Regions from separate parts of the Oceanicoccus sp. KOV_DT_Chl genome, predicted to be linked through region 1. Evidence: riboswitches for the same ligand, from Rfam matches in the RefSeq annotation. Region 1 holds a riboswitch; each other region holds the start of a gene.
The links. Region 1 has a riboswitch for cyclic di-GMP ahead of UNITIG_RS21830 (hypothetical protein). Riboswitches for the same ligand answer to the same signal wherever they lie in the genome.
Positions count from the first base shown of each region.

Region 2: another riboswitch for cyclic di-GMP. It lies ahead of UNITIG_RS23535 (VPLPA-CTERM sorting domain-containing protein); the one in region 1 lies ahead of UNITIG_RS21830 (hypothetical protein).
Region 3: another riboswitch for cyclic di-GMP. It lies ahead of UNITIG_RS23510 (VPLPA-CTERM sorting domain-containing protein); the one in region 1 lies ahead of UNITIG_RS21830 (hypothetical protein).
Region 4: another riboswitch for cyclic di-GMP. It lies ahead of UNITIG_RS22870 (VPLPA-CTERM sorting domain-containing protein); the one in region 1 lies ahead of UNITIG_RS21830 (hypothetical protein).

Region 1 covers NZ_FQLF01000007.1:129,708-137,417, forward strand. Annotated here, with positions in the region: gene UNITIG_RS21815 (PQQ-dependent dehydrogenase, methanol/ethanol family) at 1-1,946, opposite strand, end outside; gene UNITIG_RS21820 (lysophospholipid acyltransferase family protein) at 2,105-2,695, opposite strand; gene UNITIG_RS21825 (bifunctional transcriptional activator/DNA repair enzyme AdaA) at 2,863-3,741, shown strand; gene UNITIG_RS21830 (hypothetical protein) at 3,738-4,235, opposite strand; cyclic di-GMP riboswitch class I at 4,334-4,417, opposite strand; gene UNITIG_RS21835 (nitroreductase family protein) at 4,594-5,166, opposite strand; gene UNITIG_RS21840 (HD-GYP domain-containing protein) at 5,449-6,702, shown strand; gene UNITIG_RS21845 (muconolactone Delta-isomerase family protein) at 6,774-7,070, opposite strand; gene UNITIG_RS21850 (PQQ-dependent dehydrogenase, methanol/ethanol family) at 7,074-7,710, opposite strand, start outside.
Region 2 covers NZ_FQLF01000002.1:1,242,349-1,250,058, forward strand. Annotated here, with positions in the region: gene UNITIG_RS09560 (hypothetical protein) at 1-777, opposite strand, end outside; gene UNITIG_RS09565 (hypothetical protein) at 765-1,100, opposite strand; gene UNITIG_RS23535 (VPLPA-CTERM sorting domain-containing protein) at 1,204-2,031, opposite strand; cyclic di-GMP riboswitch class I at 2,189-2,270, opposite strand; gene UNITIG_RS25545 (hypothetical protein) at 2,429-2,524, opposite strand; gene UNITIG_RS09575 (FMN-binding glutamate synthase family protein) at 2,720-4,195, opposite strand; partial or broken gene lpxL (LpxL/LpxP family Kdo(2)-lipid IV(A) lauroyl/palmitoleoyl acyltransferase) at 4,418-5,259, opposite strand; gene UNITIG_RS09585 (hypothetical protein) at 5,571-5,837, opposite strand; gene UNITIG_RS09590 (GFA family protein) at 5,882-6,277, opposite strand; gene UNITIG_RS09595 (zinc-dependent peptidase) at 6,351-7,148, opposite strand; gene orn (oligoribonuclease) at 7,282-7,710, opposite strand, start outside.
Region 3 covers NZ_FQLF01000002.1:1,068,793-1,076,502, forward strand. Annotated here, with positions in the region: gene UNITIG_RS08720 (TonB-dependent receptor) at 1-2,122, shown strand, start outside; gene UNITIG_RS08725 (hypothetical protein) at 2,294-3,100, shown strand; gene UNITIG_RS08730 (hypothetical protein) at 3,100-3,282, shown strand; gene UNITIG_RS08735 (SDR family oxidoreductase) at 3,316-4,206, shown strand; cyclic di-GMP riboswitch class I at 5,264-5,392, shown strand; gene UNITIG_RS23510 (VPLPA-CTERM sorting domain-containing protein) at 5,418-5,969, shown strand; gene UNITIG_RS08745 (putative quinol monooxygenase) at 6,046-6,450, opposite strand; gene UNITIG_RS08750 (alcohol dehydrogenase catalytic domain-containing protein) at 6,615-7,649, opposite strand; gene UNITIG_RS08755 (ThuA domain-containing protein) at 7,690-7,710, opposite strand, start outside.
Region 4 covers NZ_FQLF01000002.1:2,210,258-2,217,967, forward strand. Annotated here, with positions in the region: gene UNITIG_RS14170 (TonB-dependent receptor) at 1-1,148, shown strand, start outside; gene UNITIG_RS14175 (hypothetical protein) at 1,318-2,259, shown strand; gene UNITIG_RS14180 (helix-turn-helix domain-containing protein) at 2,322-3,458, shown strand; cyclic di-GMP riboswitch class I at 4,095-4,229, shown strand; gene UNITIG_RS22870 (VPLPA-CTERM sorting domain-containing protein) at 4,257-5,012, shown strand; gene UNITIG_RS23610 (hypothetical protein) at 5,107-5,883, shown strand; gene UNITIG_RS14195 (TonB-dependent receptor) at 6,065-7,710, shown strand, end outside.

The DNA of each region.
Region 1 (7,710 bases):
GGCAAGCGGCGCAAATCTGGAACCTGGCCGTTGCTGACCATTTCCTGACCATGACAAATACCACAGTAAGTCCAGTACAGCTCGGCACCCCGGTTCAGAATTTCTTTATCATCAGTAATGCGGGCAGGCGGCTGCACTCTTGGTGCCGGCTCCGGTAATGGCGGCAATTGATGCTGACCACTAATTTTAAAACCCAATATGCGCCCTTTCGCTGGTTGCCGACCTTGCTCAACACCACCCGCCAAGCCCAAAGCGCCCCCCCAACCTGCAGGAATCGCTACATATTGTTCGCCATCGACACTGTAAGTCACTGGCGAACCGATAGTGCCCACCTGGGTATCAAAGCTCCACAATTCTTTGCCATTGTTTACATCCATCGCGATAAAACGTTTATCGCCAGTACCTTGAAATAATAAATCACCCGCAGTCGCCAATAGGCCACTATTCCATGGCTGTGGCCGTGGAATTTTCCACTGCGCTTTTTGGCTCACGGGATCCCAGGCAATGACTTCACCCGCAACAATTTTTGGCACAATCGCTTGTGCCAATAAATCATTATTTAACAAGCCCTGGTCAAGATTAGAACCGGTATTAAAATGCCCCCATTGATGCACATACTCTTCTACTTCTTCATACTTGAACATGCCAGTAATTGCAGGGATATAAATCAAACCGGTATTGGGGTGATAAGTCATTGGCTGCCAGTTATGGGCACCCACTGACGAAGGCGTAATATAAACGGGGCCCTGACTATAGTCAGCATTTTCTGTTTCCACAGGACGGCCTGTTTCCATATCATAGTAAGCAGCCCAATTCACTTTAGTATACGGCTCCGCTGACAGTAGTTTGCCGTTACTGCGATCAATGATAAAAAAGAAACCGTTTTTGGGGGCATGCCAAATAACTTTTTTACGTTCACCCTGCCATTGCATAGCCCCTAACATGATGTGCTGGGTGGCGGTGTAGTCCCAGGTTTCTGCGGGAGTTTCCTGATAATGCCAGAGGTAATCACCGTTATCGGGATTTAAAGCGACAATAGAAGATAAAAATAAATTATCGCCACCACCGGGGCTGCGGATTCTTCGATTCCAGGGCGAGCCGTTACCTACACCGATATACAGCTGGTCCAGCTCAGGGTCGTAGACAATCGAATCCCAGACAGTTCCGCCACCGCCGTGTTGCCAAAACTCCCCGCTCCAGGTTTTGGCAGCCATCTCCTGAGTAGCATCACCGGCATTTTCTTCCGACGTTGCTGGCACCGTGTAAAAACGCCAAAGCTGCTCACCGTTATTCACATCATAAGCGGTGACATATCCTCGCGCGCCATACTCTGCACCGCCGTTACCGATAAAGACTTTGCCTTTGGCCGCGCGAGGCGCACCAGTAATACTGTAAGCATGTTTGCTGAGGTCAGCAGTAACGACATCCCATATTTTTTTCCCTGTAGTGGCATCCAGTGCGACCAGGCGCGCATCTAAAGTACCGAAAAACACTTTACCTTCATACAGTGCAACGCCACGATTAACCACACCACAACACGCTTTTTTTGTCCATTCCTTTGGCACTTGCGGATCAAACTTCCAAATCAATTCACCGGTTTTAGCATCCAGCGCATAAACCATACTCCAGCTGCCACTTACGTACATAATACCGTCAACAATTAATGGGGTAGCTTCCAGGCCACGACCATAATCGGTATCAAAACTCCAAGCCAAACCTAGCTGCTCAATATTCGTGGTATTAATCTGATTCAACTCACTGAAGCGTTGCTCCAGATAGTCCTTACCGTAACTTAACCAATTATTATCACTCTGATTAGCAATACTCTCGGTAGTAACAACCTGAGTACTTTGTTGAATAGTTTGCTCTGCCGGTATCGCCTGCACAATCAAACTGACGAATAACAATGCCAGCGAAATAAAACGACAAAATAAATGAGTAGTCACAAACAGCCTCTATATAGGTAAAATCATTGATCGGTATACTAGTGATATCAATGTCTGCAAACAATGACCAAAAGTTACCACTTTAATGACAAATAGGGTAACCGGGAGAGAAAAAATATCGACCTAAAAAAGTCCCCAAGCATAGAATTAGACTACCACTAAAAATTTTCAGGATTGATACCCTGAAAATTTTGGTAGAAAGACTGAATATCTTGCATATCCTGTTCAACATTACCGGTGGGAACAAAGGCAGGACCGAAGCCAACTTTTTTATTTGCGGCATCGATAAACCCTAACACTATAGGCAGCTCGCTATTCAATGCAATATGATAAAAACCCGTGCGCCAACGCTCAACTTTACTTCGCGTCCCTTCTGGCGGCACAATAACAATTAAATTATCAACACTCTGAAAATAATTTACCATCTGTTCAACAACATTATTTTTTTTACTGCGATCAATGGGAATCCCACCCAACCAAATCATTAGACGTTTGAATGGCTGCATAAAAATATCATCTTTGCCCATCCAATGTGCGTCCAGACGAAGACTAAAACACACTAATAGCAGTAAAGCGAAGTCCCAGTTACTAGTATGAGGGGCCGCAGCCAGTACATATTTAGGCTGGCTAGGTTTATCACCACTAACCCGCCATCCGATTAATTTTAAAATAACAATAGAGACACCCGAAAGATTGTGCTGATTACCGGGGTGAGAAACATCGTTGTTTTTAGTTCTGTAATATTCGATGCCATAATAAAATCAGTGCAGCTGATATTTTTGTTGTATCAAAATTATAACAGTGTTTGAGCTATCGTCACCCTCATTTTGCTATTTCTCTGGTTCCTGACTGCCTAAGCAAAAAAATAGCAATTATCGGGTGGTCATTTTTTGTTTCAGGGATTACTGTATCCGGAATGAAATCCCTACAGCACAACAAGCTAGAAACGCAGCAACGCCACTATCAACTGGTGGCCAATGCCTTGCGCTTTATCGACCAGCACCAGGGCGAACAGCCAGAACTAGCCGCTATTGCCAAGCACTGTGCGATTAGCGAATACCACTTCCAACGAGTCTTTACAGAATGGGCCGGCGTCAGTCCAAAACAGTTCTTGCAATATCTCACCCGGGAACAGGCCCGGAGTAGATTACTGGATGGTGCCAGTCTATTGAAAGCAGCTGGCGATAGCGGCCTGTCCTCGAGCAGCCGCCTGCACGATCTTTTTGTTAGCCTGGATGCCGTAACGCCGGGCGAAATAAAAAACGGTGGCAATGGCATAACATTTATCTACGGAGTACATCCCAGCCCCTTTGGTTTGTGTTTTATCGCACTGACTGAGCGCGGCATTCATCGGCTGGATTTTATTGAACAACCTCAAGACATAGAATATTTGTTAGAGGCGTTACAGCGCCAGTGGCCGTTAGCGATATTAGAAGAAAACCAAGCCAGCTCAGCAATTGTAGTGACACAGGTTTTTTCAAAATCGCCACGACCGTTATCCTCACCGCTGAAACTATGGGTTAATGGTACCCAGTTTCAATTCAAGGTTTGGGAAGCTTTGCTGAGAATTCCATCGGGTGCTGTCGCTAGCTATGCCGAGGTTGCCAAGGCGATCAACCAACCTACTGCGGCCAGAGCGGTCGGCAGTGCTGTCGGAAAAAACCCCATAGCATTACTGATTCCCTGCCACCGGGTGATCCAGGGAATGGGGGAATTAGGTCACTACCGCTGGAACCCTATTCGCAAAAAAGCGATGCTAGGCTGGGAAGCTAGCCTTAAAGTTGACGAGTGTTAATTAATCAAATCGCCCAACATGCTCATGGTTTTGGCTAATAATGAAGGTTCGCCCCGGTATATCTCTTTGTAGTAACTCAGCTCTTGCGCTTCGGGATCAATATCACAATAGATATGAGCATCTAGCCACTCGTGGACTGTGCCAACATCGACATCCAATACAACTTTATAGCTATTACGATCGTAATTATACCGAGTAGACAGTGGTAGAATTTCACTGCGCAACAAACTGTTACCCAATTTAGATTGCGCCTCATAAACACAAGCATCATAAGCATCCATCAACGCAAAAGGTGTTCTGCTAAAGTCACGATGTAAAAAAACGGCGTCAGCACCGGTCACATCTAAATTACGATCACCACTTAAATAATTACTGACTGAAGCGACCAGTACCACGGCTGCCAACAATAGCAAACTGTACAGTAGCGGCTGCTTACTACTTTGATAAAGTTTATTGAAAATTGACGGTGAAGTATTTTCACTACTGATAGCCATCGACTCATAATCTCAAACGTTAAACGTTACGTCGCCGCCAATATAATTGGCTGAGCAGACATTGATCAAGAAGTGTGGTTTATAGTGCTACCACTTCCTTCGGTAACCGTTCGACCCTAAGCTATATCAGCTGGGCACTGGTTTTGCGTCCTCGGGTTGCCCCGAGTTTGCCATTTCGAGAAGCCGTAAGAGACGGGCTTCATATTGCAAGTTGGCATACAATGCCTTAAAACTTCGCTAGTTTCGCCATTTAACGCAATCGGGTCAATAAGTAATAGTACTAAGCGGGCAAGACCGACAAGGCATCGATCCGGTACTTAAATCCCCATACCGCGGTGATCCAAGCATTGCAGCCCCCTCAAGGCCACTCGCTGACAAAGTCCCTAGGGTCTAATTCACGCAATGGTTTATAGTTGCCATCTACACTGCCCAAATATACAAAGCCGACCAATTCCTCTGTTGTTGCAATTCCTAACCCGTCTTTAACGATGTCATCATAAGCATTATCACCGGTCCGCCATACACCTGCATATCCTTGTGCATGCGCCGCCAGCAATAGGCTATGGGCCGCACAACCCGCAGATATCAGCTGCTCTACCGCAGGTACCTTGGGGTGCGCCTTTATGGCCGCGATAACAATAATAATCAGGGGCGCTCGCAACGGTTTCGCAGCCAGTTTAACCATTTCTTCTGCTGACAGTGGCGCCTCCCCCGCAGCCCGCCTTCTAGCCTGAGTAGCTGTTACTAATAACTCTCCTAGCGAGTTACGCGCCTCACCGCGCAGGGTTAAAAAACGCCAGGGTCTAAGCCAGGAGTGGTCTGGTGCACGAAAAGCGGCTTTAAACATCGACGCTAACTCAGCGCCCTCAGGGGCTGGCTCGGTTAACCTTGGTGCTGAATTGCGACCATGTAATAGCGTTAGTGCATCCATATTTTAACTCTCGACAATTTTGCCGTGCATATTAGTGTTTATAGCGTATTGCAACAAGTCGGCAGTGCGTAGTAACTAGAATTTGTTAGTACCAACAGCAACTTAATTTAGAAGAAATCGTAAGTACTATTGCCTATTGCAAGCTGCTTTAAGGTAATTATTCTGGCGTCTAGCAGACCATTAGCTAAACTAAGAAGATTGATTAGCTACCAGCAAGTATAAGATGCAAATATTTTCATTGGCGCTGGGCCAAGCCCTCATAACAAGAGCAGTAACAAACCTGTGAAAAAAACCATTGTCCGGCCCGGCCGCACTATTCAGGAAAACAAAAAAACACCCATTCCAGTATCTGGTTTAAAGGTGGGGATGTATGTTTCCGAATTAGACCGCCCTTGGTTAGAAACGCCTTTTATTTTACAGGGTTTTAAAATTACCAGTTTGGAAGAAATTGAGACTATCGCAGAACATTGCGAATTTGTTTACGTCGAGGGCTATGAAGACACTTGGGCCGCTGCCGAGGAGCGGACTAGTAGTGTAAAAAGCAGCAAAACTAAAGTGAAACCTTACACCACTTCGGCGACTAACAAACAAGAGTTTTCTCGCGCAAGCGCCGCCCACTCTACCGCAACCCAATTAACGCGTTCCTTTATGGACGATGTCAGGCTCGGCCAAGGTATCAATATTAAAGACGTTAAATCCAGCGTCTCGGAATGTGTATCGAGTATCATGCGCAATCCGGATGCCATGATGTGGATGTCCAAAATTCGAAAAAAAGATGAGTACACCTCGGAACACTCCGTCAATGTCGGCTTGCTGGCAATTACCTTTGGTCGCCATTTAGGCGCAAGTGAAGAAGACCTCAACAAACTGGGGCTTGCCGGGATGCTGCATGACGTTGGAAAAATGCGTACGCCTAACGAAGTACTCAACAAAGAGGGCCAGCTAACCAACGAAGAATTCGACATCATGAAGTTTCACGCCCAACATGGTCGAGATATTCTGATTGCCCATAAAGATGTTTACCACGGCGCGGTGGATGTCGCCTACAGCCATCACGAAGCGCTGGACGGCACTGGCTATCCGCGCAAAATCAAAGCTGCAGGGATCACTGACTTTACCCGTATCGTGACACTTTGTGATGTTTACGACGCTATAACCAGCGAACGGGTTTACAAGAAAGGCCGTTCATCGTTGGAAGCACTGAAAATACTGTATCAAAACAAGGGCACTAAATACGATGAAAAACTGGTCGGTGAATTTATTAGCTGTATTGGCTTATATCCGCCCGGCAGTATTGTTGAGCTGCAAAACGGTCAGGTCGGTATTGTTATCAGTACTAACTACCGCAACCGCCACTTACCAAAAGTGTTATTACTGCGCGATGAAAGTAAAATGCCTGTACCTGAGAAGGTCATCAATCTGGAACGGTTTGCCCAATCCAATGAACTGGGCAACATGATTAAAACGGTTATTCCCAATGGCTCCCATGGGATCCGCATCGAGAGCTATATTCAGAAAGGTTTAACGATTGACTAATTTCACAGTCATTTATCGCTAACACTTATCTCTTAAAAATTATTTTAGCAGCCGGTCAAAACACACCCAGTTTACTCAAGGTTTGGGTCAACCATACCGTCAGCAACTGCTGCGACCATATCCGTTACCGGATGATATTGAAAATCAAAATATGGATAAAAAGGAAATTTATTTAAGGTGGTGATTAGCATGTCTTCGCTATCGACGGAAAAAACAATCCAGTACTGGCGATGATCTTGCGTAACGTGAAATTGCTGAATAATACCCTGTGCCATTAATTGCTGGGTATATTCATTTTCCAAACGCCCTTTCGCCAAATATTCCTCTTTAGGTACTGGTCGCAAACTCATCGTCAGCATGAATAACATTATTTATGCTTCCGCCATTAACAGCGCCAATAATTGAGCAAACTTTGTATACACCCAGCTTTGCAACTCAACCCACCAACCAGACTGCTCACGTAATTCTTTTTGCTCGTGAGCGCGCGCAATCAAATAAGCATGGACATATTCGACAGTTTCATCATTTAACACATCATCAAAGCGAGGCATACCCGCTTTTTCCATCATCCCGTGCAGCACAACCTGATTAAAATTCTGATGCCATACCGCCGGCAAATAACGTAAGTCTGGTACCGAACCGTCACTTACTGCATTAACACCATGACAGCGTGCACAGTACTTATTATATAAAGCCATACCTTGCTGTAATTGTTGTTCGCTGACAGGCATTTTTGCTGGCGGCTCTGGTACCGGTTGTGGTTTCGCAATAGCGGGTAACTTTTTTTCACCCCCTAATTTATACGTCACTACGCGACCATTGATATTGGCTACGTCATGCTCAATACCTAAAATCATGCTCAAGCCGCCACCGCGACCGACTAGCACTGACACATATTGTTCGCCATCTACACTATAAGCCACTGGCGCAGCCATGATCCCGTTTTGTACAGGTGCTGACCATAATTGCTCACCATTGACCGCATCATACGCAAAAAACTGACCTTCA
Region 2 (7,710 bases), on a different contig from region 1:
CCAGTAACCTTTTGAAGCCAGACCGGTTACACACTTACCCATGTCGGAAGAGCCTTTGGCCCAATGTACCCAAGGTGCTGCAACTGGCTCAATGCCACCATCATCCAAACAGGCTTTTTCATCTTCAGAGAAAGGTAAATCAGCCGCCGTTAAAGTTTGTCCTTCATCGCCACACTCCAACTCTTCATCGGCAATTTCATCCAAATCATAGGGTGCGTCGTAAACATTTTGTATACCATCAGTATCAGCAGCAGTGAGGAAACCTACAAAGTTTTTGTTACCAGCACCACGGTAGGAACAAGCATTTTTCATATAGAAAGCGTTAAACTGTGCTTGAGTACCTGAACCAGGGGTCCGTAAACAAACGCTTACTTCGTCATTCCCTTGGCCAGCAGCTGTAGCAATTCCCACACCCGTATTACCTACCAGCGTGTCCCAACTGGAAATTTTACCCGCGAACAAGTTAGCAATAATATCTGAAGATAAAGTTGGCATATTGGCAACATCATCAGAGCCAATAGTCAGTCCCTGAGCTTGCTGCAGAGCGTTACGCAACCCTATTGATGCCACTACACCAAAGGTCTGGGCATTAACGGTATTAACTGTCAATTGCGTGCCATCAAAACTTCTTGAACCGTTAGCCGCAATTTTAAACAGCTCAGGTTCAACATCGGAAACACCAATTTGAGCCTGCAGATTCACATTGGCATTAGTACAATCGTAAGTACCACCATTAACTGTACCTACAACACAGGTAGACAGATCTAAAAATGGCACGCTGGTTTTATTGGCAACGGGGCAACGCCGGCAGAGGAACCACTGGAGTTTTTCATGAACAATACATCCAGATCAGTAGCAATACCGGCAACACTGCCACCAGGTACGGTACAACCAAAACCGCGAGCCACATCAGATGGTTGATAAAATGAATCCAGAGTAGCTGGATCACACAACTCTTCTACATAAGCCTGAAACTGGTTATCAACCGCAGTCGCACCAGACACGCGTACCTCCAGATCATATGAAGCAGTAGGTGCCAAGGCGAATACCTGGCTAGTTGCAATCGCTGCCACAGCAGCTGTTAACAATTTAATTTTCATTTCTTTATCCTCAACATGTATTTAAAAACGGAACTTGTGTTTTTTAAGCGTAACTTTCCCGCTCACAGCAAAGTGAGATAAGCAATGAAGCGGGAAATTAAAATTAAGAGTGAGTTTTGCGCTTGCGTCCGATACCAGCCAGGCCTAATAACGCAGAACCGAACAACCAAGCCGCAGCAGGAACAGGAACGGCCGCTACAGGTGCGTTATAGGTCAATTCATTACCAGCCAGAGTCCATGAACCAAAATTGACAACATGCCAAAGATCATCACCAAATCCGGTGCCATCACCAACCATATCGTACCTATCATCAAACAACTGCAGCCCATAAAAATCCATAGTGCCATCGTTCACACCAGCCGCCGTGTCAAAATTGAAAGTGTTGGCCATTGCGTACATACCTTCACCCCAGGAAGCTTCACCAAAAAAATCAATACCTGTTAACTGATACACATCAGTAATAGAATTATCTGAAGCATTAAGTTTGGTTTGCAACGATTGATATGCATTGTCAATATTAGTATTTATCTGACCCTCATCTGTAGCAGTAATTTCCCGGTTGGCAGTCAACAATAATCCAGCATTATTACGCCACTGATTAGCGGGAAACAGATCACGATCAAATTCATTGGTTGTTTTATCAGTGTTAGCTCCGTTGATTGTCCACTTAATATCACCAGCTCCTAGCGCATCCAGCGCCGTCTGGTTAATAGAAAGAGTCTGTCCATCACTGATAACACCTGTGCCGTACAGCAGATCAGAAACATACAGGTTCAAGTCCTGCACAAAGGAGGTTTGATTATCATTGTTCCACATGGTGATAAACAGCTCACCAGCTTCGTTATTAGAAGTACTGCCCAACTGCAAAGCAGCATTTGCACCACTACTAGCCGCTGCAATAGCCATTGATAAAGCAAATAATTTCTTCATTTTTTTCTCCAAGAGTCCTAGTTAATAGTTCAGCAGGTAACTCCCACTTTCTCGAGGGGGAACACCTAATTTCGATTTATTTACCGATTATAAAAATCATAAATCGGATACTGTGGGGCTTGAAAATATCTAAACAACAAGCTCTCCAGCCCCTTACTATCGCAACCCGGCTGTCTTTTTTATTATGAAGACCCTAGGCTTTCCGAACCTGCCTCGCGACAGGGTTGGCTATCTCAGCGAACCGAAGCTATGTCCCTATAGCCTCAATTGCACCTATTTTTTAACAAGCTTTTATTGATTTTTTGTGCTGATTTTATGAATCCTTTATGAATCACGGACAAGCAGCACAAACACCAATCCTTGGCGACGTGGAGAGACTAAATTGAGGAAGTTACAATTATGTGTACAAGTTATTAAATCCAAGAAGTTTCACAGTAATTTCACTGAACTGAAATATATGTAATACAGGTGCCATACAAATGTAATTTTTAATTCGGGAAAAATTTCGAACTGAAAATCATAATTTCCAGCGAAAGATCAGAAGAGGATATATGTAGGAATAAAAAATATTGTCTAATTAACGTATACACTACAGAGATTAAATAAATTTTATAGCCTCTGGTTATTTATGAATCCACTCGGCGACAAATGAATCCTGTTCACCTTTATTAATATAACGAAGGTCTTACTAAGAATTATACTCATCTTTCACCGCTGGCTCTGGATGTATGTCAAGCAACGGAATTGTGTGACCGCTGTATTCGATAATACGCACATGGCTACGTTTCAGGTTTCTCGGCTCAGATACCCCGCAGGAATGTGCAATCATACCCACGTCATAAACAATTTTTTGCGCGTAACGCTCAACCCGCAATGCTTTATCTGCCGGTACTAACCCGCGCTGCAAATCAGCATCGTGGGTGGTGATACCCGTAGGACAAGTATTTTTATTGCATTGCAATGCCTGAATACAGCCTAGCGCAAACATAAAGCCACGCGCTGTGGTTACAAAATCTGCTCCCACAGCTAACGCCAACGCCACTTTACCTGGTGTAATGAGTTTTCCGGCAGCAATAACGCGAATACGATCGCGCAACCCAAAACTCAGCAATGCATTCACCACCAATGGCAAACTTTCACTCAATGGCATACCCACGTAATCCATTAACGCCTGCGGTGCGGCTCCGGTGCCACCATCAGCACTGTCCAAAGTTATAAAGTCTGGCGCACTGGCAATACCGCGACGATGAATCTCGGTAAACAAATCCTGAAAAAACTCAATGCCTCCTACCACCATTTTGAAACCTACCGGTTTACCCGTTACCTTACGCACTCTCTCGATCATATCCAAAAGATCGGCAACGGAACGAATATCTTCGTGGCCATTGGGGCTTATTGAATCATGGCCAACAGCAATACCTCGAATAAGTGCAACTTCCTCTGTCACTTTAGCACCGGGCAAGATACCGCCTTTGCCCGGCTTCGCCCCCTGGCTCATTTTTATTTCGAACATACGTACTTGTTCGTGACTGGCTATTGCTTTTAATTTTTCGTCACTGAGATTACCGTCCGCATCGCGCACCCCGTATTTGGCTGTGCCAATTTGATAGACGATATCGCAACCACCTTCAAGGTGGTATGACGATAAACCCCCTTCACCAGTATTGAGCCAAATCCCTGCCGCTTTTGCGCCCTTTGATAGGGCTATAACTGCTGGTTGCGATATCGCACCAAAACTCATTGCCGAAACATTAATAATGGAATGCGTACTATAGGGCTGCTCGCAGTAGCCTTCACCAATAGTAATAGAACGCGGCTTGGCCACATCTTTTGATAAGGCGGGAAAAGGACTATTCAAAAATATCGCCTCACCTTTTTGATTCAAGGGGCGAGTAGAACCAAAAGCTATGGTGGTGTCTACGTTCTTTGCCGCACGATAAACCCAGGATCGCTCTGCTCGATTAAAAGGCAGCTCTTCGCGATCCATCGCAAAAAAATACTGGCGAAAAAATTCGCCCATATGCTCAAAGAAATAGCGAAAACGCCCAACTACCGGATAATTTCGACGGATAGTTTGGGTGGTTTGGGTAACGTCAATAAAGTAGATAACAGCAATAGCAAGCAAGCTAAGAACAAAGATCAGAAAAAAAATCAACGCCCCCACTCAATGACTGACTGGGCAAACTGATGTACATCACTCATAGTTCTGTCCTGAAATTAATTATTAGGTTGCCAGACTTTGTTACTGCCGGCACGTATAAATAATAGGCATACAACCCGGCGACAAAAAGAATCACCAGTAGGAGTAAAGCGATTATTCTTTTAAGCCTGCGCATCTAAATTTCAACCATTGCTGCTTTATTGTAATGAGGGCAGCAGAGGCTAATTAATACAATTTGGCTTCGCCTTCCGGTCGAGTTTTAAAACGTTTATGTAGCCACAGGTATTGCTCTGGATACTGTTTGGCAATACTTTCTACCCATTCATTAAATTGTGTAGCATCTTGCACGTCATCACCACTGGGAATATCCAGCGGCTCATAAACCGTGACCTTATAACGTCCACTATCACGGACAAATGAAATAGGAATAACTGCCGCTTTCGCCATCGCCGAAATTCGGGATGTCGCGGTAATAGTCGCCGTTGGAATATTAAAAAAGGGCACAAACACACTATCCTGCGGACCGTAATCCTGATCCGGTGCATACCACAGCACCCGCCCTTTTCTTAAGGAGCGCATCATGCTGCGCACATCTTTATGCGATATACAATCATCCATAAAACTTTCACGACTGCGGGTCATAAATAAATTAAACAGCATATTGTTATGCGGTCTATGCACAAAATCAAAATTCACTTTTAAACCTAATAAGGCGCCGGCCAAATCCAGAATGGCAAAATGCCCCCGACTAACAATACGCCTTGTCCACGCTCGGCAGCTGCAGCCAAATGCTCCAAACCACTGAAGTCGACTCGCTTGGCAAACCATTGATTGGGACGCATCCAGGCCATTGCTGTTTCTAACATCCCCTGCCCATAGGATTTAAACGTTCGCTTCACCAGCAATTGTTGTTCGGTAGCAGACAGCTCGGGGAAACACAGGCGAATATTCACTTCACAGACATGCCGCCGTGATTTTGCTAATCGGTAGGTCAAGGAACCCAAAGCGCTGCCTAAAGCCATTTGCAATGCATAGGGTAAACGGGTTACCAGCCACATTAGCGCCATACCAAACCAGACAGACCAATATTGGGGCGCTATAAAATCAGAATATTTTTGCTGCTTGGCAATCGCAGAATTTTTCCGGATTGCTCTTCTTTGTTCACGTCGATTCACAGTCTTCAAAGCATGTAGTGAGTGGGGAGATAGAGTTTAAACCGAATTTGATTTGATTACTCGCCAGTGAGGGGATAATTTCGCCCTAAGGCTCCGGATTGGTCAGGCAATTGCAACTAACAATGTCCTATATTGAGTTACGCCAACGCCACCCAATCACAATTAACCTCTGCTAGCACGCACCCGTTCAAAGTGCGACGCGATCAAACCACCCCGACCAAAGCACCCGCTGCCGCGGCAAAAAATGACCATTCGATACCGATGGTCACCGGTGCATAAGCCAATAAAGCCAAGCCCCCAACCCCATTGCACCAACCCCAGCATACATTCACCACGGGGCTGGAATCCCCCACACCGGGAGGCGATGCAAAGGGGGAAGGAAATAATTCGCCACGCATACCGGCTGCCAGATGTGGAACCGCATTGATCATCAATGCACCTGCTGCAAAATCAGCCAATAAATCAAGCATAAAAAAACCTATCGTTATGTATGTAACGGCACCGTTTCAAAAACTTAAGGCAATCCATTCTCATACGCTGTAATGCCCGTGGGCAATTTTTCCCAACGGGCTTTAGAACCTACAAACAGGTGATAGCCAATGTCGATGTCAGGGTCACCATCAATACACCCCAGCATCACCCCATGAACTTCACCTTTATAGGTACCACATAGTGTTGATCCGCAGCGACTGCAAAACTGCAAACCAAAATCAGGCTGGGATTGATAACTAGTGAGTAAGTCAGCACCTTGCAACCAGCAAAACCCAGCCGCGTCGACCAATGCGTAAGATGATGCCTGCGAACTAAACGCTTTTCTACAGCGCGAACAATGACAAGATCGCGCATCCTTCAGGCTACCCTCTAGCTGATATTTAATACTGCCACAAAAACATTCTCCAGTGATGGGCATGGTTACTCCTAATTATTTGGAAATGGCTGATAATGATCAGCTCTTACACAAGGCAGAAAGTAGGCACTACCAATTAATTCTTTACCCACTGCAAAGGGTCCACTGCATAAAATGCGCTTAGTTCCTGATACAGTTCCGGGTGCTCTTTTTGTAAACGCAACGGCTTTTCAAAAAAAGTTTCGGTCACCACTGCAAAAAATTCAGCAGGGGATGTCGCAGCATAATCATCAATAAGGTGTTTATGACCACGCATTATATCCTTACCCAAAGCAGTATACTCCTGCGTAAATACCTGCGCCCATGAACGGTATTGTGCTGACTGCTTTAACACCGGCGTGCCATCCATAGTCGCGTCCTGCTCATCCAGCTTGTGGGCAAATTCATGCATCACCACGTTGTAACCATCGGCACTGTTTTTTGCGCCTTTCAGCACATGGCTCCAGGCCAATACAATCGGCCCTCGCCGCCACGACTCCCCTGAGCGCAAAGACATTTTAATTGATTCCACATGTCCCTCTCGCTCAGTGACCGGCGATTGAAATACCTCCGGATATACCAAAATTGTTTCAAACCCGGGAAAGTAATCTGTCGGTCTATTCAAAATTAATATACATGCCTGCGCTGCTATCAACACCCGAACCTGATCAGTGATGACCATATCATCACAACCGACAAAAATTTTTTCGCTGAGAAAAACTTGTATATGGCCTTCCAGCTTTTGTTTTAGCTCGGCAGGCAGTTGTTGATAGAGAGGGAAATCGTCTATCAGTATTTGTCGCCAATGATCAGTGATTACCGCAGTGAATAATTGCTGGCGCTGTTTTTGTTTATTGGTTTTCTTAAATCTGGAAAGCAGATACCAAATTAGCATAGCCAGGAATGGGCTTGTGAGGATGATGAATAGCATCGGGTGGGCGACCATGGTTGGGGTGATTATTATCTTCTCACTAGCGGTGGATTTTAGCCTTTGCTTTTTTAGTTTGCCGGGGGTTGCCCGGCAAAACCTAAACCTTCAAAAACACCTCACGATAATACTGCAACTCAGCAATCGACTCGCGAATATCATCCAACGCCAGATGTGCGCCCTTTTTACTAAAGCCCCCCAATAAATCAGGCCGCCAGCGACGCACCAACTCCTTAATCGTACTGACATCCAAATTACGGTAATGAAAATACACTTCCAACTCGGGCATGTACTTCACTAAAAAACGGCGATCCTGACCGATGGTATTACCGCAAATGGGCGAGGTACCGGCGGGCACATGCTGACGTAAAAACGCCAGCGTTTGCAGCTCGGCATCGCGAACACTGATAGTACTTTCCAGTACTCGCTTGGTGAGACCGGAATCACCGTGATGACTGGTATTCCATTCATCCATCGCGGCCATGGTTGCTGCTGATTGATGAATCGCCAATACCGGGCCTTCGGCAAT
Region 3 (7,710 bases), on a different contig from region 1:
TTTTATTGATGGCATTTATCAAGGCCGCGCCGGCATGAGCATTAGTGACTTGATTGATATCGAACGGGTAGAAGTCTTGCGCGGTCCGCAGGGCACTCTCTACGGTAAAAACACCGCAGCCGGCGCTATCAACATCACCACTAAAAAACCCGCACCCGAGTTTGAAGCGGAAACCGAAATGGTTTACGACAGCGATGACCGCGCAGAATTGCGCGGCATGGTTAACGTTCCCTTAGGTGCAAATGGCAATGCCATGCGTATGAGTGCCTTCGGCATCAATGGCAACCACCTTTACACCAACACTTACAATGGCGAGCCGACCAATGACGCCAATAAATGGGGCGTAAAATCACGTTTCCTGTTTAATCTGGCCGCCAGTGAATTATTAATCAGCGTCGATTATTCCAATGAAGATACTGATTGCTGTGCGTTAGCGGTGCTGGACTACAATGGCTTTTCTCCGACGGTTATCGGCGTACCAATGACTCGCCTCAAATCAGAAGAACTTCAAGGCATTATCCCCGGCTTCAGTTTTAATGCCCTGGAAGATGACCCGACTCAACCAGGCTCGCCACCCTTAGCCAATCCATACGATGGCAAATACTGGTTTAATGAGAATATACATAACGATGTAACCGTCGGCGGCATCGCAGCGGAGTGGAACGCAGACCTGGCTAATGATGACGGCATCACCTTTCTTAACGCATGGCGTCAATACACGTCTAATAGCGGCTTTGACGGTGACTTTTCTGCTTATGACGCAGTGGCAAAAAGCACCACAGACGTCACCTTAAATCAGTACTCTTCAGAACTGCGTATTACTTCACCCGGCGGCGCCACGCTTGATTATCAGGGTGGACTTTACGCCTATTATTCTGACTTTGAATCGGAAGGCACGCTGGGCATGAATTATGCGCTGCTGAATAACTCAGGGTTACTGGGCGCATTGATACCGGCTGACGACATTGCGGCAGCAGCTGATGTCAATGACCTCGTTTCCAGAAACTTTGATACCAATGACTATCAAACTACCAGCTTCGCAACCTTCGGTCAGTTAACCTGGAACATTTCAGCGCAAATGAGCACAACGTTAGGCTTGCGCGTTAACTATGAGAAAAAAGAACGCACCGGCGCACAAACGACTACACCCGCAACCAGCCTGGACATTGCGCCGATAGCAGGCCCTGATGTCGAGTTCGACCAAATGCGCGAAGATTTTGATGTATCGCCATCGATTAACCTACGTTACTTCTGGACCGATGAACTGATGACTTATGCAAGCGTCAGCCGAGGCTTTAAATCAGGCGGCTTCGATCAACGTCGAGTGGCTATCACCCTGATAGATGCCGACAATGACCCCAGCACACCGGGGATATTACCCAATCCCATTCCGGTCAACGGCGGCAATGACAACAACGGCGAATTTGATGAAGAAATTGCCACCAACTATGAACTTGGCTGGAAAGGCAGCTGGATGGATCGCCGTCTCACTGTTAACGGCACCCTCTACTATGTTGACTACGAAGATTTTCAATCACAATCGTTTGATGGCACCGGCATTAAAGTAACCAACGCCGGTTCTTTAGAAAGTTATGGTGTTGAACTCGATGTGATGTTTATTGCTGCAGAAAATCTATCGATGGGCACAGCGATAGGGTATAACCACGCAGAATACGCTGAATTCGATAACGGCCAGTGTACTATCGACAAGCAAATCTATACTGAGGTCATCGAAGGCTCAACTGTCCCTTGCACCACTGACCTAGCCGGCCAGCCTTTGGACAATGCACCGGAGTGGACCTTCAGCTCTTTTCTTCAACATGATTTGGCTGTTGGCGATGATTTAATGATCGTATCCCGACTTGAGCATAATTATATTGGTGGCTTTTTTCTGGATCAGGATCTAGATCAAAACCTGTATAACGAAGAAGTGGATCTGGTTAACTTGCGCTTCACTTTAACCAATACCAATCGCGATTGGGAAATTGCACTCTGGGGTAAAAACATATTAGGTGAAGAATATCTAGCCATGGGTATCGATATTCCTACGGTTGGCGGTTACGCCGGCGTGCCTGCACCCGATGAGAAATACGGCATTACCTTACGCTATAATTTTTACTAAAGACTACTCTCTCATTTAAACGCAAGCCCTGAAATTATCAGGGCTTTTTTATAACATCGTTTTTATCGGGCGTTTTTATAACAAAGTATTGTATTAAACCATTTGCTTAACCGGCAGCATAAGCTGAAAATTCGAAGGGCCGATAGTGCCGCTATCAAAGGAGAATTGATTGTGACTCACAACACCATCATTGCCAGTGATAAACCAGATAACCACGCTAACCTGCCAAAAAAATCAGGCTTATATGCCAACTGGGGACCACAAGCCTGGATTGATATGTGGATGTCCAACTCCATGTTGGTCAAGAAAGGCATGAACATCATCAGCCACACCTACCTGCCAATCCTGCGATTAACCGCTGGTGACAAAGAACAAATAGATCGCGACTATGGCCTTATTCGCGCCCGCAGAGAAACCGTTCACTTTTTTGATTCACCCAGAGAAAAATGGCGCAAACGTTACGGCAATTTTGTCCGCGAATGTGAATGGTGTTTATTAGAACTGCGTAAGTATTACAGTCAAAAACAATATGAAGAAATCGTCATCGGTACCAATGTTGATATCGGCAAAGAAACATCTGCCGATTTCATTGCCATGATGAAATCCATGTCAGATAAAAATAAAGGAAAAAAAACCAAACGCTCAAAAGACGGATCAACCAAACCGGGCCGCTGGAGTACTTTTTTATTTGAAACATTTAATCCAGCCCACTGGCTCACCGGACCAGCTAGCATCACTGAGTTTGACCCCGCCAACGGCCTGACCGTGATGGAAATTCCTGACTGCGGTTGGCATACCTGCGCTAAAGCGGAGAGTCTGCCCAACCCTGGTGCGCTTCCACAAGAAGGCTGCCTTTTAATCTGCAAAGGACCATTTGAAGCTATGTTTAATGGTGAAGGTGGCGGCTTGAAAATGGAATTCGATCCACATTTACCCGAAACCTCCTGCACCGTTCGCATGAGTTGGGATGCTAGTTAATGGCCGGGCTATTTTCTTTTTTCTCCAATCAGCATCGCATCATTACCCAGCAACAGGAAATAAAAAAACTACAGGCTGAATTAGAAAAATTACAACAGCAAAATGACAGTATGCGACAAGGCATGCGCCGCTGCGTCACTTGCGACTATCGAATTAAAGCACAGCAACACGACAAAAATTAATCACAACTGACTCAAACAACAAAGAGGTTTTTTATGTCTGTAATACTCGTCACTGGCGCCAGCACTGGTATTGGCCAGGAAACAGCACTGCATATGGCACGCAAAGGTCACACGGTCTATGGCGCTTGTCGAAATCCTGCCGGGGCAACCGAACTAAAAGAAAAGATCGACGCCGAAAATTTACCCGTTAGTATCATTAAACTGGATTTAGTCGATCCCGCCACTATCAAAACCGCTGTTACTGAAATCATGGAAAAGCACGGCCGTATTGATGCACTGGTGAATAACGCAGGGATTGGCGGCGGTCGCGCCGTTGAAGAAACACCACTGGAAGAAGTCCGGGAAATTTTCGAAACCAATTATTTCGGCAACGTCAGCGTGCTGCGCGAAGTCACGCCCATTATGCGCAAACAAAATTCTGGCCGTATCGTCACGGTGGGCTCATTGGCAGGCCAGGTTGTTATGGGCTGTCACGCTCACTACTCTGCATCCAAGTGGGCAATGGAAGGCTTAAGCGAAGCGCTCGCCATGGAGATGGCGGAGTTCAACGTCAAGGTATCAATTATCGAACCCGGTGTCGTGTTAACTCCAATTTGGGCTAAAGGTAGCTTACCTGAAGGTGAAACGCCTTACCGGAAAACACTGGATCGTTTAGCGCGGTTTTTTATGTTTGGTCATACTCGCCCGGCGATGCCGGATGATGTTGCCAGCGCGATTGCACACGCGATCGAATCGGACAAGCCCCATTTCCGTTACCCAGTAGGGCCTGATGCCGTTGAGACCGTCGCTGCCAAAAACAAAGTCAGCAATGATGAATGGATGGAGATTAACTGCCTACAGGGTGAAGAGTTTAATGAAAAAATGGCTAAGCTCGTGGGCGTTGATTATTATCGCGGCGAACTGAATTTTCCTAACGCAGAATAAACAATCAATGCGGTTGAATAACCATCAACCGCACCCTCGTTTAACTAATACTTGTCCGCACTAATCAACCTACTCTTTAACGCTGCCACTAGTGCAGCGTTAAAGTAGTCTCTTCGTAGAATGGCACTTACTTTAATCCCTCATACCCACAAAGGGCCCTACTGTCTGGAACAATCACCTACTCGTCATGCGGTTACTGACGGTGATGATATTCAGCTGAATAAAATCAGAGCCACTGTCAAACCATCCAACGAAGGAAAACGCAAGCTCGTCCAGCACCAAAGGGCTGGAGGACTTCCAAAGCAGCTTTAATATGCTATTTAATGGCGCAAATAATGGGGAATTGATTATCGATTTATAGCAGCCAGGGCCGCTTTAGGGACTAGAAAGGAGCAAAATAATCACTGTCTCAGGCAGGCCAACAACCTCTCAGCCAATACAGCCCCAAATCAGGGCAACAAAGGAATAAAAAATCAATTTGTGTCGATATTTATTACAGAACAGCAACATTGACACCACTAGAAATGTCAAAGTAGCACCAAAACCTTCCAGCCACCCTAAATTAGCCCAACTTTTAGCCACTCACTTAAACTTTGCTTCAAAGTACCCACTAATCCAAGCTAATAGTTATAAAAAAAACTCTGATATGCTTATTTTTGATAAAAACACCGTCTGATCCAGGCCAAAATGGGACCTATCGAAGCCACCGTTGAACGAACAGGCTCAAGATAATAGTTAAGCCACAAATTCGAACAAAATTAAAATCAATCTATCCGGTTTTCTTTGTCAATAAAAACATACTTGACGGTTTTTCTTACAGATTAAGTCGAGATCTGGGCCGCAAAAACTGCTCTACTCACGAACTAAAACATAAGCACCTGTTTTTATTAGCTATTTAATACTTGGCACCATACTTGTATTAACCAAAGCAAGATACGAGGAAAGTTGACAGTAATCGGGTTTTAGATTGGTGCTATAACCAATCTATAAATGGAATTAAAAGGACTAACCCGTATCTGATAAGAAGAAACGTTATTCAAACTAATAAAACTAAATTGAAGGCAAACGCCAAACCTGTCGTGAGGCAGGGACGGAAAACCAAGGGTCTTAAGAATTAGGTGGTCAAGCATAATGGATAGCTTGCAAAACAGGGATCAGTACCTAAGTAAGACAGCCGGTTACCCTTCTCGAGAAACCTCGAGGATATAACAATGAAAAAACTATTATTAGCAACTGCAATCGCTGTAACCGCTGCACAAGCAAACGCTGCAGTATTCAATGTAACTGGTACTCTTTCTGGTGCAACAAACGCGCAAGCAACTATCGTATTCAACCCTGCCGCTCCTGCTTTGGTTGGTACATTTGACGATTCCGATGGCTCATTCAGCTTCTCAGTTGAAGACTACGACATGGATATCATTATCGCTCCTGGCTTGAATGCTCTTGTTGAACTGTCTGCAATCACTGTTACTGGTGACGGCGCAGGCCAAATTGGTGGTGCTGCAACCGTTGATAATTGTAGCGGATCATTCGAAGCCGCGGTTTGTCCTGGTGTTGGCACTCCTCCAACCTCTAATACCTACACTTATTCTTTTGATGGCTCTGTAGGTACTATCACCAATGATATTAATGGTGGTTTCAGTGGCGGTGGTAACACTTTGACTTATAGTTTTGAGACATCAGAAGTACCTGTACCAGCTGCAGCTTGGTTGTTTGGCTCAGCTCTTGTAGGTTTGGCGGGTATTGGCCGTAAGCGTAAGTAATTTTCGCTTCCCGGTACTCCCATAAAAAAACCCGCTTCGGCGGGTTTTTTTATGCACATTGAATAACGCTATTGCCTCAGTGAAAAGCTTTCCACCAACCCTTAACCCCAATCGGAAAAGCCAACGCCTGTTTTTTAACGGCTGCAGAAACACTCGCTGATACAGCTTGTTCCGCAGCGGGCATAAGTGGCGAAGCATTGGCAACAGGGTCAAGCGACTCCAGCCTCAAATCTTCAATACATGCGACAAAATCCTGCATATAGCCTTCATGATGATCGCTCGCCTGATGCTCCCAAAAATCCTGATTGGTTTTATACGACAGCAAACAATAATAAAATCCTTCTTTCTCACCACGCCAATATTCATAGCGTAAACAGTTGGGCTCAGTGGCATGAGTAATACGGTACATTTCTTTCATGACATTTTCAAAATCGGCTTCCTTGCCTGAAAATACCTGTATATGAGCTAATAGTGTGGCCATATTTCCTTCACGCCTGGTTTTATTATTTTGCTAGCTTTTCTCGCCGGATCGCTTCCCGCTTTCGCGCGCTATTGCTCAGGATAAATCTGAAACACTATAAATAAGCCAAAGTTATCATCGACTTGATCGGGAATGACAAGAAAAAGAGAGAGCTATCACTACCCCTAGCCGATTTTAGTTAACACCTTGCACTGATTACTGGGTGTTTTTAATGCTTCGAACGCATCAGGCAAGTCATCAAGACCTATCACATCAGTAATCATCGGCGATATATCAATCCGTTTATCCGCTAACATCGCTATCGAGGTTTCAAAATCATCTTTGGTATAAGCAATAGCAAATTGAATATTCAGCTCTTTAATCAAACCGAAAAAGGGCATGATATTGTCTGGCTGTTCACAAACACCCACGGGAATAATTTTTCCACCGTAAGGTGCCATTTCCATGCATTGCTGCAATAAACCGGGAGCACCCACACATTCGAAAATAATATCGGGAGCTGCACCTGTGAGATCACTAAACTGAGTTAACAAACCTTCCGCACCTGCGGTTAAATCAGGTTTTATCACATGGTTAGCGCCCATTTTTTTAGCTAGCTGTGCTCGTGAATCTGCCAATTCACTAACCACCACATCGCGAGCACCAAAGAATTTAGCCCACAGCGCCACCGTCAGCCCTATCGGCCCCGCGCCCATTATTAATATACGACTACCTGCTTTTAAATCGGCAACGCGAACCGCATGCAAACTTACCGCCAGCGGCTCAACCAAAGCGGCGGTTTTTAAATCCAAACTGTCTGGCAGCAAAATAGTTTCACGGCAACCTGTGGTCACGTACTCGGCAAAACCACCCTGGTCATCAACGCCGGATACTTTTTTATTCATGCATTGAAAAAACTGGCCGCCGGCACAGGCTAAACATTTACCACAGGCAATAAAAGGCAAGGCGCAGACTCTATCACCTACTCGCCAATCACCCTCCGCCTCTTTGCCGACCTCAGCAATTTCACCAACGTATTCATGACCTAAAATCTGGCCGCAGCAGGCGGTCGTTAAACCTTCGCGAGTAGCATGTAAATCAGTGCCACAAATCCCGCAGTACGACACTTTCATCACCAATTCGGAGGATGCTGGCGCCGGGTCAGCTACCGATTCGACACTGAGTGGTTTACCCACCTCTTTAAACACAGCCGCTTTCATGGGTTAATCCTTCATTTATTAATGGTTAAGATAGTCAATGTTAATGATTTTTTGAGCGCGC
Region 4 (7,710 bases), on a different contig from region 1:
CCGGGTCTTTGACTTACAACCTGGAAGATTGGAGCTTCACTGTTGAAGGGCGCTACTTGGAAGAAGATATTGACTACAAGGGCAATAACTATGATCTAGGTGCTTATACATCAACGGGTGGAGAGGCTTGTGGCTTTGGTTTATTTGCACCATCACCCACGGACTTTGCAGTAGTGGGTGGATTATTTGATACCGTGTTCGGCTTCCCAACTAACCCCGATGCGACTTTGGAAAATGGTTGCGGCACTTCAGAAAATTCGGTGAGTGCCAACGAATTTGTGCCACGTGCCTCTGTGAATTATCAAATCAATCGGGATGCGATGGTTTACCTGACTTATGCCGAAGGCTTTAAACCAGGTGGTGTCGTGACGACTGATGCAAATGGTGAAGTGTCTCAAGGTGAATTTAAACCAGAATCGGTTGAGTCTTTAGAGCTGGGTTTCAAAACCGCTTGGATGGCCAATAGCTTGACCTTTAATGGCGCTATTTTTAATTACGATTACACCGATCAGCAAGTCAGTATCACTTCGCAAGAACCTGGTGAGCCGGCGCAATCGCAAGTTGTTAATGCTGGTGAAAGCACCATCTTCGGTTATGAATTTGATCTGGCTTGGCAGGCTACTGAAGCGTTGTCGATGAGCATGGGCTATGTATACGCTGACTCTGAGTATGACAACTACAACCTTACTGAAATCGCTGCATCAGGCGGCTTGGCGGGTACTGCGGTGCTGTCTGATGCCAACCTGGCTTTAGCGGGTAACTCGGAAGGTGATTTCTCAGGTAAGCAGATGGCGCTGTCTGCCAAACATGCGGCAACAGTCGTTATTCGTTATGAGCAGCCAGTATTGGACAATCTTTGGGCCATCGCAGAAGTGAACGGTTCTTATCAGTCCAAGCGTTTTGTGGATGACGGTAACAACGCTTACCTGCCCTCCCATCAGTTATGGAATGTTCAGCTAGGTGTCAATGGAGATAACTGGAAAGCAATACTGTATGTCGATAACGTATTAGATGATGACACTATTCGCAGTGGTTTAAATAATACTGATTACGGTAATTTTGTTGGCTTCCAGGAATTACCAAAAGCGTTGAGCTTGGTGTTACCACAGCCAAGAACTACTGGAGTTAGATTCTCCTATCTGTTCTAAACCAGTCCCACGCCATGTGATGTCAACTATCCTCACATGGATCTTTACCCCACCGCTATTTAACGATAGTGGTGGGGGTTTTTAACTCATTTCATCTAATCAAAAAATATTCTTAGGTAGTGTTTTTCGATTAGCTGTAAATAAAAAATTAAGTGTGTTTGAGGTTTTTATGTCGTCTGAAGTGAATCCATCGTTGAGTATTATCAATAATTCAAGCAATAATCTAATCAGTATCTTTCGCAAGCCCCCCGTGTTGGGTTTATTAATTATTGTGCTGATGTTTTGCGAAAAAATGTTGATGCATAGTTTTACAGTAATCACTTTATATGTTTTGCCGGAACCCTGGAAGTGGATTATCCCTGCTATTACCGGAGCGATAGGTATGTGGTTGGTGGTTCGTGGCATGGGCCGTGATGAGGTAAAAGGCTCGCTTTTAGGCTATACCGGTGGTTTTTTGATTTGGGTGTCCTGGATGGAATCCGCCATGCCGATTATTGGTCATGGTGCGAATATTCCGATGGTGCCGGCTGCTGATGGTGGTACACAAGGCGGCTTTCTTGGCGAGCATGTGTTTATGCAAGCATCGGGTGTGTTTTGTATCATGACATTGATATTCATAATGTTTAACAAAGATGTGCGCTGCCGGATGTTGTTATGGATTCGCCGCGCGTTGAGAATGGATGCCAGTGTATTAGGTAAGCCTACCCAAGGGTATCGTCCCAATGTGGCTCGCGTAGCGGCTTTTGAATATTTTTTCGTAACCTGGTTTATGTATGTATTAATGCTAGTCATCGTTGATCCCAGAACCTTTGGTTTGCATCATCCCGTGACCTACACCTTGTGTGCCTTGGTAGTGATTTGGGGTTTGTATTTAATGTATAAACAAACCCAACAGCGCGAAGTCGGCTTATCCATTCGTTATGGTATAGGCGCTACCGGGGTAGCCTGGTTTATACCCGAGTGCGCGCAATTCTATGGTGAGTTCTATGAGTTTTACTTGTATGCCAATAAGCATCCGGTAGCTATGACTATAGTGTTATTCCTGTTTATAGCCATTTTAAGATTATTGTGGTTAACGCCAATCAATGAAAAGACACAGCGATCTTTATAATCTAGTTTTGGTATAGGTTTTTATATGCGCTTAATGTTAGAAAGATAAAGGCTAACAGTAGTATGCAACAATATGTTCCAGAGTTTATGGAGTTGATATATGACTCTGTGGCTGATCCGCGTGGTTGGGAGACATTCTCACGTCGAATGATGGATGTATTGGATGCTGATTTTTGCCATACTTTAATTACAGATTTTGAAGACCCGTCGCATAATTACGGGATTCATATTGTGCAAGAAACCGGAAGCGTAAAATCTTATCAGAAAACTATATTTGATGAAGGCTTGGTAGAAAAAATTCTACAAAACCAATCAGAGATTGAATGCTTTAAGGGTAATGATTTTTTATCTCAAGCGGAAAAGTATGGAGGCTTAGGCCGAGATGTATTTATCGATGGTAATAAAAACACCAATTTCATGGTTTCCTTTATCAGGACTCGGCAGGACCCAGCATATTCAGTAGTTAATGTTTATGGTCGACGTGAAGGTAAAGAAAGTTATTCTCGAGAAGAATATGAGTTCTTAGCCGGATTGCTACCCCATATCAGAAGAGCTTATAGGCTGTCGGTTGATGTCAGTTACACCGAAGAGTTAAATGGATTTGTAGTCCGTTCTTTAAATCATATAGCTGCAGCAGTTTTTATTATTTCCCACCGTGGTGGCGTGGTGGCGATGAATGACGTGGCCGGGCGCTATATTGCGAATGGAGAATTTTTTGTGCAGGGAAACAAATTACTTGTTAATGCTGATGGTATAACTGAAGTGCTTAATAGTGCTCTGAGATCAATGGTCGAAGCAGAATCGCCCGAAGGTGAATATATTAAGTATGTTAATAATAGCGGTAAAAAGTTTTTTATTTCCTGCTTGCCTCATATGAATAAAAGCGGCGATGTTTCCAGGGAATGGCGCCTGAGTGATGGCGCTCAAAACCTTGTTTTTATTACTGATGAATCTACATCTATAGATTTGCCTTGGGATAAGTTAAAGTCCCTGTATGGCTTAACAGAATCTGAAGCAAAAGTTGTGGGGATGTTGGTGAATGGTAGTTCTACTGAAGATATAGCAACTGCACTATCAATAAATTCAAATTCTGTTCGTTATCATTTAAAAAATTGTTTTTCAAAAACGTATGTTAATAATCAAGCCGAACTAGTTGGCTTGATCCTCCGTACTTTAGGCAATCTCCCTCGTATAAATTGATATCTTTTTGATATTATATCGCCCATAAAAAACGCGCCCATAGGGCGCGTAAAGCGTGGGATAGAATTATGAAAACAAAAATTAACCGTTTTCAAATTCTGTTGCCTTTTAACTAAAAAGACAGCGTATATATAATCACAAAAATCCGAAATCAGTAATACCCATTTGGGTAGTGGTTATTAGTAATATTTTTTTGTGTAAAGCTTTAAGAAAAGACGCAGAAAACTTGTCATCCTATGTGCTCTTCATTTAATCATATCTTTGCCGAAAAACTTTACACTCGCGACGTTTGGGTCATTTTTTTATATATGACCATATGGTGAAAAAATAATTAACGCACTGCTCATATGGGTAGTAAATAAATAATTATTAATATTGAATGGGTAGTAATTTGATGGGTGTTTGTCATCGTGACAACAATAAATTGACGCAATAATCTTCGGCTTGGCCAATTCGACGGCAACTTTTACAGAGAAAATATTTTCGGTGTGCTCGTTAATGCTATAGAGCTATATCTTTTTCCTAGCTCTTTGTTACTAAAGGTTTTTTTTATTCTGGCACGTTGTTTGATATGTCCTTTTCACCGATGCATTTAGATTCATCGGAAATATTTCGTTTAACAATAATTTTAATCGATACGGAAAAAGCCAAACCAGTTGTGAGGCTGGGACGGAAAGCCAACGGATCTTCAAGCTAGTAGTTCTTTTCTAAAAAGAGCATCAAGGGAGCGATGTGATATTGGAAAGCGGAAAAGATGGCCGGGTCACCCTTTGAGTTAATAACCTCGAGGATATAACAATGAAAAAACAATTACTTTCGGCGGCAATTATCGCCGTTGCAGCGTCTAGTGCAAACGCAACACTTTATTACGCACAGGTACAAAATGTAGACATTTACAGCTCTGGCCAATTTGGTGTTGATACCATGTATGAATACAGCAAAATCGATGGTGATGGCGGCTTGGCAAGCAATCAGTTCGTGACTCCACCGCCGATTCCTGGTTTTTCAGCGTTTGCTCCAGGCAACATGGTATATGACAGTGATACAGGTGTTTTTGCCTGGACTGGCGACATCCACTTGGATGGCGGCGCAGCAGCTCATGAAGTGGTTTTGTCTGACGGTACTATCGATACTGCTAATATTCTAGGTCAGCCAAATGGTATCACTACCGGATCTGCTACATGTATTGACCTATCAACTTACGGCGCATGTGGTCCCTATGGCTGGAACTCTGGTTCCTGGAACTGGGCTGACCTTACTGTGACTGGAGCGGGTGTTGGTTCTATTTTTTCTCTTGGTGATAGCGCCGATTGGAATACGCTGGATGCAGACTTAGCTACTCGTGCAGCTGAGTTAGATGCATACGGTGTTGCGTTCAGCCCTGTTTCTGTATTGCAGGATTCAGGTTATCACTACCGCATGAATATTCAGCTTATGGCTATTGCTCCTCCTGAAGCGGCTATCTCTGCTGTGCCTGTACCTGCAGCAGCCTGGTTGTTTGGTTCAGCGCTATTAGGTCTTGCTGGTATTGGTCGTAAGCGTAAAGCTGCTTAATTGATGGTGTTTTCAGTTAACACACTTTAGGTGTGGATCAAGGGAAGTGGTCACTGTTACTAGTGGCCACTTTTTATATGTCTAGGGTTAAATCATGAAAAATCAATTTCTTGTGGCAGTAATGTTGTTTGCTGTCGCGCCTGTGGTTAATGCCACGCTTTACTATGCCAAGATTATCAATGTAGATATTTATAGTGCAGGTAATTTTGGTATGGATGCCGTCTACGAATATTCTACTGCGCCTGGCGGCGGCGGTGATCCTGATGGCGGTTTAGCGGGTGCACAATTTAAAACTCCTCTTCCTCCGATTCCCGGTGTTACCGCGTATGCCCCAGGCAATCTATTTTACAACGATGTGACAGGGGTTTTTACCTGGTCTAACGATCTTATTATGTTGGGTGGGGCCGCTGAGCATGATGTGGTGTTGTCTGATGGCACCATTGATACCAATACTATAGTTGGCCAGGACAATAGTGGTGATAGCTCAATTGGTACTAATAGCATTACTTCAGGTAGTGCAGTCTGTATTGATAATTCCAGCTATGGTGCATGTGGGCCAAGCGGTTGGAGTGCGTCTTCCTGGAGTTGGAATGACCTGACCGTCGTCGGCTCAGGAGTTGGTGCAATTTATAAATTTTCTGACACATCGGATTGGAATGATCTTGATGATCAGTTAGCGGTCCGTGCGCAGGAGCTTGCTGATTTTGGCGTTGCTTTTACTAATGCAACTGCTATGCAGGACTCAACTTACCATTATCGTATGAATATTGAAATAGTGGCAGTAGCAGTGCCGATTCCAGCAGCCGCGTGGTTGTTTGCTTCTGCTTTATTGGGTCTGGTTGGTATGGGGCGTCGCAGGGCAGCGAAATAAAAAATATCGCCAGCAAGTTAGCATTAAGAGGCTCATCCTTGATGCGCTATAAAAGAAATTTAAGCGGTACAGCTCCTGCGTAATTTTTTCCTCGTGGTGGTTATTACATACCGTTGTTCTCAATTAAATACGCTGTCAGTGTAATTTATTTGTTTTGTCATTTTGTCTTCAGGTGTAAAGAATGAAAGATGTTTATCAAAAGAATTTAATGGGTGGATTATTAACCCTGAGTTCTGTGTTAGTTGCCAGTGGGGTTTGCGCCCAATCAAATTATGCAATTGAAGAGGTTGTGGTAACCGCGCGCAAGGGCGCTGCTGAAGATATGCAGTCAGTGCCTTTAGCCATTAATGCGCTGTCCGCGCAGATGATTCAGGAGAAAGGCATTTCCGGGGTTGAGGATATCAGCCAAATGGTCTCAGGTTTAGTATTTGATTCCGGTTTATTACCTAATGATACCCGTCCTACTATTCGTGGCTTATCGACAACCCGCGGTCGAGCCAATGTGGCTACACTAATAGATTTTGTAGATGTTTCTAGCGAGGCGTTATCAACGGCTGGTGGTGGCATGACCGGAAATATGCGGCTCACTGATCTTGAGCGCGTAGAGGTGGTAAAAGGTCCTCAGTCCGTTCTTTATGGCCGTTCGGCATTTAGTGGCGCAATCAATTATATTACCAAACGACCATCGCTAGAATTTGAAGGCGCAGTAGATTTTGATGTCAGCAGTGTTGAAGATGATTTAAGTGAATGGAACGCGAATGAATTAAAATTGAGTTTAAGTGGCCCCATTAATGATGAGCTGGGCTATCGTATTAATCTGGCACGCTCTGAAGGAAACGGCGCTTACGACAACCCTAATACGGGTGGCGATCTGGGTACTGAAGATACTCTGGGTGCAGCTTTTGCATTATTGTTTGAGCCTAACGATATACTTTCTTCCTATACGCGCGTTGAATACAGTGATGAAGAATATGGCCCTAGGGCACAGGTTTTACGGAGAACTGTAGATCATACTCCCGCTCTGGGTGACTATTTTAATGACGGCACTGTTGCCGGAAGTGGCTTGGATACGGGTAGATCATCAAACCCGAATTTGACGGTTTATGATGGTCGTGCCGTTACCTACAATCAGGGGCAATTTTTTCAGCAGGGCGTAGAAAATAGAGCTAGCGCCTATTATGCGAATGATTTACCGCAGTCAGTTCAGGATGCTCTGGGGGTAGCCCCGGGCGATCCAATAGTTGATTGTAGCTTGTCGCAGGTTCCCTACCGTAATAGAAATGCAGCTGGTTTATTCCCCGGGTCTGCTGAAAAGCCAGGTGCCAATCAACTTTGTCGTCCGATGCTGGTGGGTGCACAGCACGCCGATGCGTCTGAGATAGATTTTTCTGCTGATCCACGTACGGGTCGTGATTTCCGTGGCACTGAATTAGAAAACCTTCGCTTGCATCAACAGTTTGATTTTAACTGGGATACTTTTCAATTCAGTTACATCGGTGCTTATACCCGCAATAAATCCAATATCCAGGAAGACTTTGATTTAACCGACTACTCACTTTACAGCGGCACGCTGATTGATGACGACGGCACTGCGCCAACCGGTATCAATTGTAATGGCGATGATCGAGCCGTAGCGGGTGACTGTATAGCGCAATACGGGTTTCAGACAGCTATGGATATGACCTATGACCTGGAGCAGGTTAATCATGAATTTCGATTTTCCGGACAGCAGCAATCATTTCAATGGACGGTTTCTGTACTTTATTGGGAAGAAGAATTAAATACAGAAATGGAGGATCGCTGGTGGTTGCGTGAGGGTGGTACGGA